3 regions of the Kitasatospora sp. NBC_01266 genome follow, and region 1 is predicted to be linked to each of the others. Evidence: riboswitches for the same ligand, from Rfam matches in the RefSeq annotation. Region 1 holds a riboswitch; each other region holds the start of a gene.
The links. A riboswitch is a leader RNA that binds a small molecule or an ion and turns the genes downstream of it on or off. The one in region 1 is predicted to bind cobalamin.

Region 1 (3,267 bases):
TGGAGGAACTCGCCGGAGAGGGTCTCGCGCTTGAACAGGTTGGAGACCTGCGGCTCGATGCACTCGTAGACGCCGGCGATCGAGGCGATGGTCGCGGTCGGTGCGATCGCCAGCAGCAGCGAGTTGCGCAGGCCGGTGCGGGCGATCGTGCCGCGCAGCGCCGTCCAGCGCTCGGTCCACTGCGGGGTGGCGTCGGCGAAGTGGTCGATGTGCAGCTGGCCGCGGGCGGCGCGGGTCTCGGCGTAGGCCGGGTGCTGCCCGAACTGCTCGGCCAGCTCGCTGGAGCGCTCGTAGGCGGTCAGCATGATCCGCTCGGCGATCAGCGTGGAGAGCCGCTTGGCCTCGGCGGAGTCGAAGTCCAGGCCGAGCCGGAAGAAGACGTCCTGCAGGCCCATCACGCCCAGGCCCACCGGCCGCCAGCGGGAGTTGGAGGTGGCGGCCTCGGTGGTCGGGTAGAAGTTGATGTCCACCACCCGGTCCAGGAAGGTCACGGCGGTGCGCACGGTGGCGTCCAGCCGGGCCCAGTCCATGGCGTTCACCAGGTCGGCGGCGGTGGCGCCGGCGGCCACGTGGGCACCGAGGTTGACCGAGCCCAGGTTGCAGACCGCGGTCTCGGAGTCGTCGGTGACCTCCAGGATCTCGGTGCACAGGTTGGAGGAGTGCACCGTGCGGCCGGGCAGCGCGGTCTGGTTGGCGGCGCGGTTGGCGGCGTCCTTGAAGGTCATCCAGCCGTTGCCGGTCTGCGCCAGGGTGCGCATCATCCGGGCGTACAGGGTCTGCGCCGGGATGGTGCGGACCGCCTTGCCGGCCAACTCGGCCTTGCGGTAGGCCTCGTCGAACTCCTCGCCCCACAGGTCGACCAGCTCGGGCACGTCGGCCGGCGAGAAGAGCGACCAGTCGGCGTTGGCGTTGACCCGGCGCATGAACTCGTCCGGGATCCAGTGCGCCAGGTTGAGGTTGTGGGTGCGGCGGGCCTCTTCGCCGGTGTTGTCGCGCAGTTCGAGGAACTCCTCGATGTCCGCGTGCCAGGTCTCCAGGTAGACGCAGGCCGCGCCCTTGCGGCGGCCGCCCTGGTTGACCGCGGCGACCGAGGAGTCCAGGGTGCGCAGGAACGGCACGATGCCGTTGGACTTGCCGTTGGTGCCGCGGATCAGGCTGCCGCGCGAGCGGATCCGGGTGTAGGACAGGCCGATGCCGCCGGCGTGCTTGGAGAGCCGGGCGATCTGGGCGTACCGGGAGTAGATCGAGTCCAGGTTGTCCAGCGGCGAGTCCAGCAGGTAGCAGCTGGACATCTGCGGGTGCCGGGTACCGGAGTTGAACAGGGTGGGCGAGCTGGTCAGGTACTCCAGGCGGCTCATCAGCCGGTAGAGCTCGGCGACCTCGGCCACCGACTGCTCGCTGTCGCCCACCGCCAGGCCGCAGGCGACCCGGAGCAGGAAGTGCTGCGGGCGCTCCACCACCTTGCGGGTGATCGGGTGACGCAGCAGGTAGCGGGACTGCACGGTGCGCAGGCCGAAGTACTCGAAGCGGTCGTCGCCCTGCTCGTCGATCAGCGCGTTCAGCGCCGCGGCGTGCTTGGCCACGAAGGCGGCGGTGGTGTCGCCGATCAGGCCCTCGGCGTGGCCGACGGCGATCGAGGCGGTGAACGAGGTGGCGCCCTGGCCGTTCGCCTCGTCGGCGATCTCCTGGGCGAGCAGCCGGGCGGCCAGCTTCGAGTACTGGGGGTCCTCGGCGATCATCGAAGCGGCGGCGTCCACGGCCAACCCGCGAAGCTCGGCGAAGTCCGAGCCGGCATGGCGGCCGCGCAGCGCGGCGGCGGCGACGTGGCCGGGGTCCACCTGGGGGAGGTCGGCGCTTCGGTCGGTGAGCAGCCGGAGCAGCGCAGTACCGGGGTCGGTCTGGGCGGCGTCGGCGTGTCCCTGTGAGGGCAGGGAAGCAACTGAGGCAGCGACGGTCAAGGCGCTCTCTCCTGGGGCGGCGGCGGGCTGGGAGGCGTCCGTGGCCTGTGCGCGCCGGGCAGGGGAGATGGGCACGCCGAATCGTTGCGGCGCGCGCGTCGTCACCCTGGCCTGCCCGCGAGGCCGGACGGTACTGCGGTGCGTGAAAGGCCTCTGCGGGGAGGCCGGGCGGCACACCGTCGGCAGGTACTCGGACTGGCGGGCCACCCGGGGGCGGGCCCGCTCACCGCTGCGGGGCAGTCCCGGATTCGCACCGGGTTCCCCTGCGTCGACAGCGAGAGTGAGCATACATGTAGTGGTGGCCCCTTCGAGGCACCCCATATGTAGTGTCATGTGTAGTGTCGCGCACACAGCGGGCAGTAAGGCGGTCGGTGCCGGAAGGTCGCCTGACGCCGCGTCGGCGACCGGTCGCGGCTCCGCGGGACGGGGGTCGCCCCGCCACGCGGCGGTCTCAGAACGCTGGCCTAGGCTGTGCCGCATGGTGAGGGACACGGGGAGAAGGCAGCGCCTACGGGCGGCGTTGGTGGCGTTCATCGTATCGGCGGTCGCGACCGTCCTCGCCGGCACCGTCACCACCGCTTCGCCCTCGGCCGGGGCCGCCGCCAAGCCGGGCCCCGGAGCCGTCACGGCCGGCGGGTCGCCCGTGCCGAGCCAGGCGCCGGCGGACCCGGGCAAGCCGCTGCGGATCGGCATCTCCTACGGGGACACCCTCACCTGGAAGAACGACCAGGACCTGGCGACCGGCCTGGGTGACGCCGTGGACACCGGCTCCAAGTGGATCCGGGTCGACCTGTCCTGGGACGACATCCAGCCGGACAGCCCGAAGACCTACGAGTGGCAGCGGTTCGACCGGGTCCTCAGCGCCGCCAAGGCCCGCGGCCTGGAGGTGCTGCCCACCATCGGCTACACCCCGCCGTGGGCCCGCAAGGCGAGCTGCGCCTCGGACGACGCCTGCCCGCCGGCCGACCCGAACCTGTTCGCCGCCTTCGCCGCGGCCGCCGCCAAGCGGTACGCCCCGCAGGGCGTGCACACCTGGGAGGTGTGGAACGAGCCGAACATCCCGTTCTGGGCACCGGCCCCCGACCCGGCCGCCTACACTCAACTGCTCGGCGACACCAGCAAGGCGCTGCGTGCCGCGGACCCCAAGGCCTACATCCTGCTCGGCGGCCTGGCGGCGGTGAGCACCGGCCAGGACGCCGGCTACGTCTCGCAGGGCGACTTCCTCACCGCGGTCTGCAAGCTGGGCGCCAACAAGATGGTGGACGCGATCAGCTACCACCCGTACACCTACCCGTACCTGCCGAGCGCC
Region 2 (3,267 bases), 3.1 Mb from region 1:
GAGAAAACCCGATGATCAAGATCGCCACCGCACAGCTCTGGGTCCACGACCAGGACGAGGCGCTCGCCTTCTACACGCAGAAGGTGGGCATGGAGGTCCGGTCCGACGTCACCGTGCCGGAGATGGGCGACTTCCGCTGGCTCACGGTCGGCCCGGTCGGCCAGCCGGACGTCTCGCTCGTGCTGATGGCCGTGCCCGGCGCGCCGGTCTTCGACGCGGACACCCAGGCGCAGATCCGCGAACTGACCGCCAAGGGCGGCGCCGGCTCGGTCTTCCTGACCACCGACGACTGCGACGCCGCGTACCAGGAGCTGTCGGCGCGCGGCGTGGAGTTCAACGAGAAGCCGACCGACCAGCCCTACGGGCGCGACTGCGGCTTCCGCGACCCGTCCGGCAACAACATCCGGCTCACCCAGCTCGCCCCGATGTGACGCCGTCGAGCGGCAGCCGCGCCCGGCCGACCCGAGAGCGGGTCGGCCGGGCGCTGTCGTGGCCATGCCGCGGGGGACCTGTGAGGGATCGGCGCACGCCGTAACGAATGCCGTGGTCTCCGTCACGAACGGGGCTGCCGAGTGGAGTCGACCGGTCCTGTTGCGCTATCAACTATGCCTACACGGTCGTCCGCTGACGGCCCATGGCAAACAACGGGGCATAACTTCATGAGCACCATCAGCAGCACCAAGGCTGTCCGCGGCATGATCGGACTGGCCACCGTCGGCGTCTTCGCGCTGACCGGCTGCGGTCCGGACGAGGTCACCAGCACCACGCCGCCCGCCAGCGCCGCGGCGAGCGGCGGGTTCAAGGACACCACCGCCAAGCCGAGCGCACCGGCGAGCGGCGGCGCGACCAAGGCGGCCAAGCCGACCACGTCGGCCGCGCCGACCGCCACCGCCGACACGGGCGGTGGCGGCGACGACGGGAAGGTGGCCACGGCCGGGCAGAGCTTCAAGATCGGTCAGACCGCGCAGCTCCCGTTCGTCTACGGGGACACCAAGGGCACCATCGCGCTGACCGTCACCACGATCGAGGCGGGCGACCCCGCCGACCTGGCCTCGCTGAAGCTGGGCGACCAGGTCTCCGGCAAGATCCCGTACTACATCCGCTACACGATCAAGAACGTCGGCAGCACCGACCTCTCGTTCAGCACCGTGGACCACATGACCGGCCTGCTGCCGGACGGCACCCAGGGCCAGGACGTGATGGTGATCGGCGAGTTCGACAAGTGCAAGACCGACTCGCTGCCCAGCGGCTTCACCAACGGCCAGACCGCCCAGGGCTGCGCGGTGGTGCTCGCACCGTCGCCCGCGGTGAAGATCACGACGGCCCAGTACTGGGGCGAGCCCTTCTCGCTGGAGAAGGGGCTGACCTGGAAGTAGTCCGCAGGGCCGGCGGCTGAGCCGGCCTCGAGGCGGTGCGGAGAGTGCGCTGGTGCGCGCTCCCCGCACCGCCTTCGCGCCGTCGGGTGCCCGTTAGGATGTCCGCCGGGTGGGCCGCCTGGTCCGCTCACGCCCGAGACGGCGTCAGGGGAGGAAACCGGTGCGACACCGGTGCGGTCCCGCCACTGTGACCAGGGCTCAACGGGCCTTGGGAGCCAGGAACTCCCGCCGTCTCCCCCAGCACCCGGGGCGCGGACCCCGAGGAAGGCCAGCCGCGTGATCCTGCTGCTCTCCACCTCCGACACCGACCTGCTCTCGGCCCGCGCCAGCGCCGGGCCGGTCCCCTACCGCCTGGGCAACCCGGCCCGGCTGCGCGCCGAGGACCTGCCGGAGCTGCTGGACGGCACCGACCTGGTGGTGGTCCGGCTGCTCGGCGGCCGACGCGCCTGGCAGCAGGGCCTGGATGCGCTGCTCGCCGGGCCGCGCCCGGTGATCGTGCTCAGCGGCGAGCAGGCGCCGGACGCGCAGCTGATGGAGCTGTCCACCGTCCCGGCGGGCCTGGCGGCCGAGGCGCACGCCTACCTCGCGCACGGCGGCGCCGCCAACCTGGCCGAGCTGGCCGCCTTCCTCTCCGACACCGTGCTGCTCACCGGGCACGGCTTCGCGCCGCCCGCCTCCGCGCCCGACTGGGGCCCGCTGGAGCGCACCGCCCGCCGCGCCGAAGGCCCGCTGGTGGCCGTCCTCTACTACCGCGCGCACCACATGAGCGGCAACACCGCCTTCGTCGACTCGCTCTGCGCCGCGATCGAGGACGCGGGCGGGCGGGCCAAGCCGCTCTACTGCTCCTCGCTGCGCGGTGCGCCCGCCGAGCTGCTGGCCGAACTCGGCAGCGCCGACGCCATCGTGACCACCGTGCTGGCGGCCGGCGGCACCCGGCCCGCCGACGCGCAGGCGGGCGGCGACGAGGAGGCCTGGGACGCGGGCGCACTGGCCGCACTGGACCGGCCGATCCTTCAGGCGCTCTGCCTGACCTGGTCGCGCGAGACCTGGCAGTCCAGCGACGACGGCCTCTCCCCGCTGGACACCGCCACCCAGGTCGCGGTGCCGGAGTTCGACGGGCGGCTGATCACCGTGCCGTTCTCCTTCAAGGAGCTGGACGAGGACGGGCTGACCGTCTACGTCGCCGACCCCGAGCGCTGCGCCCGGGTGGCCGGGATCGCGGTCCGGCACGCCCGGCTGCGCCACATACCCGCCGCCGAGCGGCGGTTGGCCGTGGTGCTCTCCGCCTACCCGACCAAGCACGCCCGGGTCGGCAACGCGGTCGGCCTGGACACCCCGGCCAGCGGGGCCCGCCTGCTGCGCCGCCTGCGCGACGAGGGCTGGGAGCTGGGCGAGGGCTTCCCGGGGATGGAGCCCGTCGAGGGCGAGCACGAGGGTGACGCGCTGATCAAGGCGCTGATCGACGCCGGTGGTTACGACCAGGACTGGCTCACCGAGGACCAGCTGGCCCGCAACCCGGTGCGCATCCCCGCCGCCGACTACCGCCGCTGGTACGCCGAACTGCCCGCCGCGCTGCGCGAGCGGGTCGAGGAGCACTGGGGTCCGGCGCCCGGCGAGCTCTACCTGGACCGCAGCCGGAACCCGGACGGCGACCTCGTGCTGGCCGCGCTGCGCGCGGGCAACCTGCTGGTGCTGGTCCAGCCGCCGCGCGGCTTCGGCGCCAACCCGGTGGCCATCTACCACGACCCCGACCTGCCGCCGAGCCACCACTACCTGGCCGCCTACCGCTGGATCGCCGCCGCACAGGCGGACGGCGGCTTCGGCGCCGACGCCGTGGTGCACCTGGGCAAGCACGGCAACCTGGAGTGGCTGCCCGGCAAGACCTCCGCGC
Region 3 (3,267 bases), 1.5 Mb from region 1:
GTGCCGCAGGCGAACTGCTCCTTCCATCTGCGCCAACTCGCCAAGTACGGCTATGTGGAGGAGGCCGGGCCGGGGCGCGACCGTCGCGAGCGGCAGTGGCGGGTGGCCGAGGCGCAGCCGACCGTGCGGATCGCCGAGGACGGTGACGCGGTGGTCAAGCAGCAGCTCGAACGACTGGTGGTGGAACGGGAGATGCAGGCGATCCTCGATCACCGGGCGCGCGGTGAGCAGGCGGCGCGGGACGAGGAGCGCGGCGTCCCGAAGGCCGCCGTCACCGCCGCGATCGCCGTGCTCTCCGCTGACGAGGCAGCTGAACTCGAGGCGCAGTGGCTGGCCCTGCTCCAGCCCTACCTCGCCCGGGGCACGGCGGACAGCAGCCGGCTCCGGCCCGGACGCCACCGCGTCCGGTACTTCATGGCGGCGACTCCGCTGCCGGACTTCGAAACGGGGGAGAACGAGAATGACGCGGACGACTGACGGTGGCCCGATCGACTTCGTGAGCGCGGCGCCCATCACCGGTTCCCTGGCGGTCAGTTGGATCCACGGCGCGCCCGGCAGGCGCCCGGCCGACGACCCCGCGATCCAGATCCACCACTACGACGAGCACACCGTCATCCTGCGCCAGAGCAAGTCGGTCAACTACGAGGCGCCGTTCATCTTCCTGCTGTTCGGCAACGACCGGGCCCTGCTGCTGGACACCGGCGCTACGGCCGACCCCGACCTCTTCCCGCTGCGCGCCACCGTCGACCGGCTGATCGCCGAGTGGCTCGACCGGAACCCGGCCGAGCACGACGAGGGCCGCGCGCCCTACGAGCTGGTGATCGCGCACACCCACGGGCACGGCGACCACGTGGCGGCGGACGCCCAGTTCGCCGACCGTCCCGCGACCACCGTGGTTCCCCGGGAGGTCGAGGCCGTCCGGTCCTTCTTCGGCCTCGGCGACAACTGGCCCCTGGCGAAGGCCACTTTCGACCTGGGCGGCCGAGTGCTGGAGATCCTCGCCTCACCGGGGCACCACCAGGCGGCGATCACCAGCTACGACCCGTGGACCGGGCTCCTGTTCACCGGCGACACCGTGCTGCCGGGCCGGCTCTACGTGGCCGACTCCGCCGCGTTCCTCGCCTCGATGGAGCGGCTGGTCGCGTTCGCCGGCACCCGGCCGGTCACCCACGTCCTCGGCTGCCACGTCGAGATGAACCGCCGCCCCGGCGGGGAGTACCCGATCGGCGCCGGCTACCAACCCGACGAGCGGGCCCTGGAGATGACGGTGGATCAGCTGACGGCGATCCGCGACGCGGCGGCGGCCCTGGCCGGCCGGCGCGGTGTGCACCGCTTCGACGACTTCATCCTCTACAACGAGCCGCGCAAGGCCGACATGCTCAAGCTGATGGCCCGCGGCCTGGTCCACCAACTGCTGGACAAGTTCAGGAAGTAGCGGCCGGGCCGGCCGGCTCGCGAATCGCCTCGCCGAACCGCCTCGACTCCCGCGCCCGGTTCGAGGGCGCCGCCGCGTTCGTGGACCACCGCTGTGTGCCCTTGGCTGCAAGAGCAGCGGGCCGAGCACGCCCGCCCAGCACATACCTGCACACCTGCGCAGGCTTGTGGATATTGCCGCCAGGGCCATACGGTGGTCCCGCCGTGGTGTTCGGGAAGACCGGTGCACTGTGCTTGCCACAGGAGTCCGGAGCGGCCCTCGCCACTGTGATCAGGAAGTCCGCGCACACCAGACCCACCGTCACGCGGTGGGCGGTCACTGGACGCTTCACGCGTCCGGGAAGGCCGGGAACGGCGCGGGCGCTTCACCTGTCAGCCAGGAGACCGGCCACGGCACCGCACGACGAACTGTCCACGAGGTGCTGGAGAGGCTGCCCTGAGATGACCCTGCCCAAAACCGCTTCCGCCGCCATACCCGCTTCCGCCGCCATGCCCGAAGCCGCCGCGGCGGCCGGGCCCGCCCGAGCCGCGACCGCCGCCCTGACCTGGGAGCGGCGGGACTGGATCCGTACCGGCGGCCTGCTGGCGGTGATCCTGGGCATGCACGTGGTCGCCTTCTTCGTCCTGGTCACGATGGTCGCCCCGCACCACTACACCGTCGGCAACCAGGTCTTCGGCCTCGGACTCGGCGTCACCGCGTACACCCTGGGCATGCGGCACGCCTTCGACGCCGACCACATCGCGGCGATCGACAACACCACGCGCAAGCTGATGGCGGACGGCAAGCGCCCGGTCTCGGTGGGCTTCTGGTTCGCGCTCGGCCACTCCACCATCGTGGTGGTGCTGGCGGGGTTGGTCGCGGCCGGGGCCAAGGTGGTCGGCACTCTGACCGACGACAACTCGGGTGCCCACAAGCTGCTCGGCCTGGTCTCCACCAGCGTCTCCGGCGGGTTCCTCTACCTGATCGCGGCGCTCAACCTGGTCTCGCTGGCCGGGATCCACCGGGTGTTCAAGGCGATGCGGGCGGGCCAGTTCGACGAGCACGAGCTGGAGAAGCACCTGGACAACCGCGGCTTCATGAACCGCGTGCTGGGCCGGCTGACCAGGTCGATCACCCGCCCCGGCCAGATGTACCCGATCGGGCTGCTGTTCGGCATCGGCTTCGACACCGCGACCGAGGTCACGCTGATGGTGATGGCCGGCTCGGGTGCCGCCGCCGGCCTGCCCTGGTACGCGATCCTCTGCCTGCCGCTGCTCTTCGCCTCCGGCATGAGCCTGTTCGACACCCTCGACGGCACGTTCATGAACTTCGCCTACCACTGGGCGTTCTCGAACCCGACCCGCAAGGTGTACTACAACCTCACCATCACCGGCCTGTCGATCGCCGTCGCCTTCCTGATCGGCACCATCGAGCTGGTCGGCGTGCTGCACGACCAGCTCGACCTGACCGACCCGGTGACCGGCTGGATCTCCGGTGTCGACCTGAACAACGTCGGATTCGTGATCGTCGGCCTCTTCGTGGTGGTCTGGGCCGGTGCGCTGGCGTACTGGCGGCTGGCGAAGGTGGAGCAGCGCTGGCCGTCCGGTCGATGACCGCTCGATAACCGGTCGGCTCAGCGCATTCCGGTCGGTGCGGGGTGCCGCGGCGGGATGTCGAGCCGGAACCGCAGGCGGCAGATCACCGCGTTGGTGTGCCGGCGGATCGCCCGGTCCAACAGCACACCGCGCTGGTTCTGCAGCAGCCGCTGCCAGGGGTGCGGCAGTTGCGTCTCGGGGATCAGCACCACCAACCGGTCGTGCTGCTCGGTCGCCGCCAGCTCGCGCAGGTAGTCC

Region 2: it holds a riboswitch for cobalamin, as region 1 does, so the genes downstream of both, cobN (cobaltochelatase subunit CobN) here and OG403_RS23330 (ribonucleoside-diphosphate reductase subunit alpha) in region 1, are expected to answer to the same signal.
Region 3: it holds a riboswitch for cobalamin, as region 1 does, so the genes downstream of both, OG403_RS29260 (HoxN/HupN/NixA family nickel/cobalt transporter) here and OG403_RS23330 (ribonucleoside-diphosphate reductase subunit alpha) in region 1, are expected to answer to the same signal.

The regions. Positions count from the first base shown of each region.
Region 1 covers NZ_CP108458.1:5,332,504-5,335,770, forward strand. Annotated here, with positions in the region: gene OG403_RS23330 (ribonucleoside-diphosphate reductase subunit alpha) at 1-1,931, opposite strand, end outside; cobalamin riboswitch at 2,123-2,252, opposite strand; gene OG403_RS23335 (cellulase family glycosylhydrolase) at 2,482-3,267, shown strand, end outside.
Region 2 covers NZ_CP108458.1:2,199,746-2,203,012, forward strand. Annotated here, with positions in the region: gene OG403_RS09030 (VOC family protein) at 12-431, shown strand; gene OG403_RS09035 (hypothetical protein) at 660-1,376, shown strand; cobalamin riboswitch at 1,499-1,623, shown strand; gene cobN (cobaltochelatase subunit CobN) at 1,653-3,267, shown strand, end outside.
Region 3 covers NZ_CP108458.1:6,816,828-6,820,094, forward strand. Annotated here, with positions in the region: gene OG403_RS29250 (helix-turn-helix domain-containing protein) at 1-477, shown strand, start outside; gene OG403_RS29255 (MBL fold metallo-hydrolase) at 461-1,435, shown strand; cobalamin riboswitch at 1,623-1,841, shown strand; gene OG403_RS29260 (HoxN/HupN/NixA family nickel/cobalt transporter) at 1,876-3,027, shown strand; gene OG403_RS29265 (APC family permease) at 3,048-3,267, opposite strand, start outside.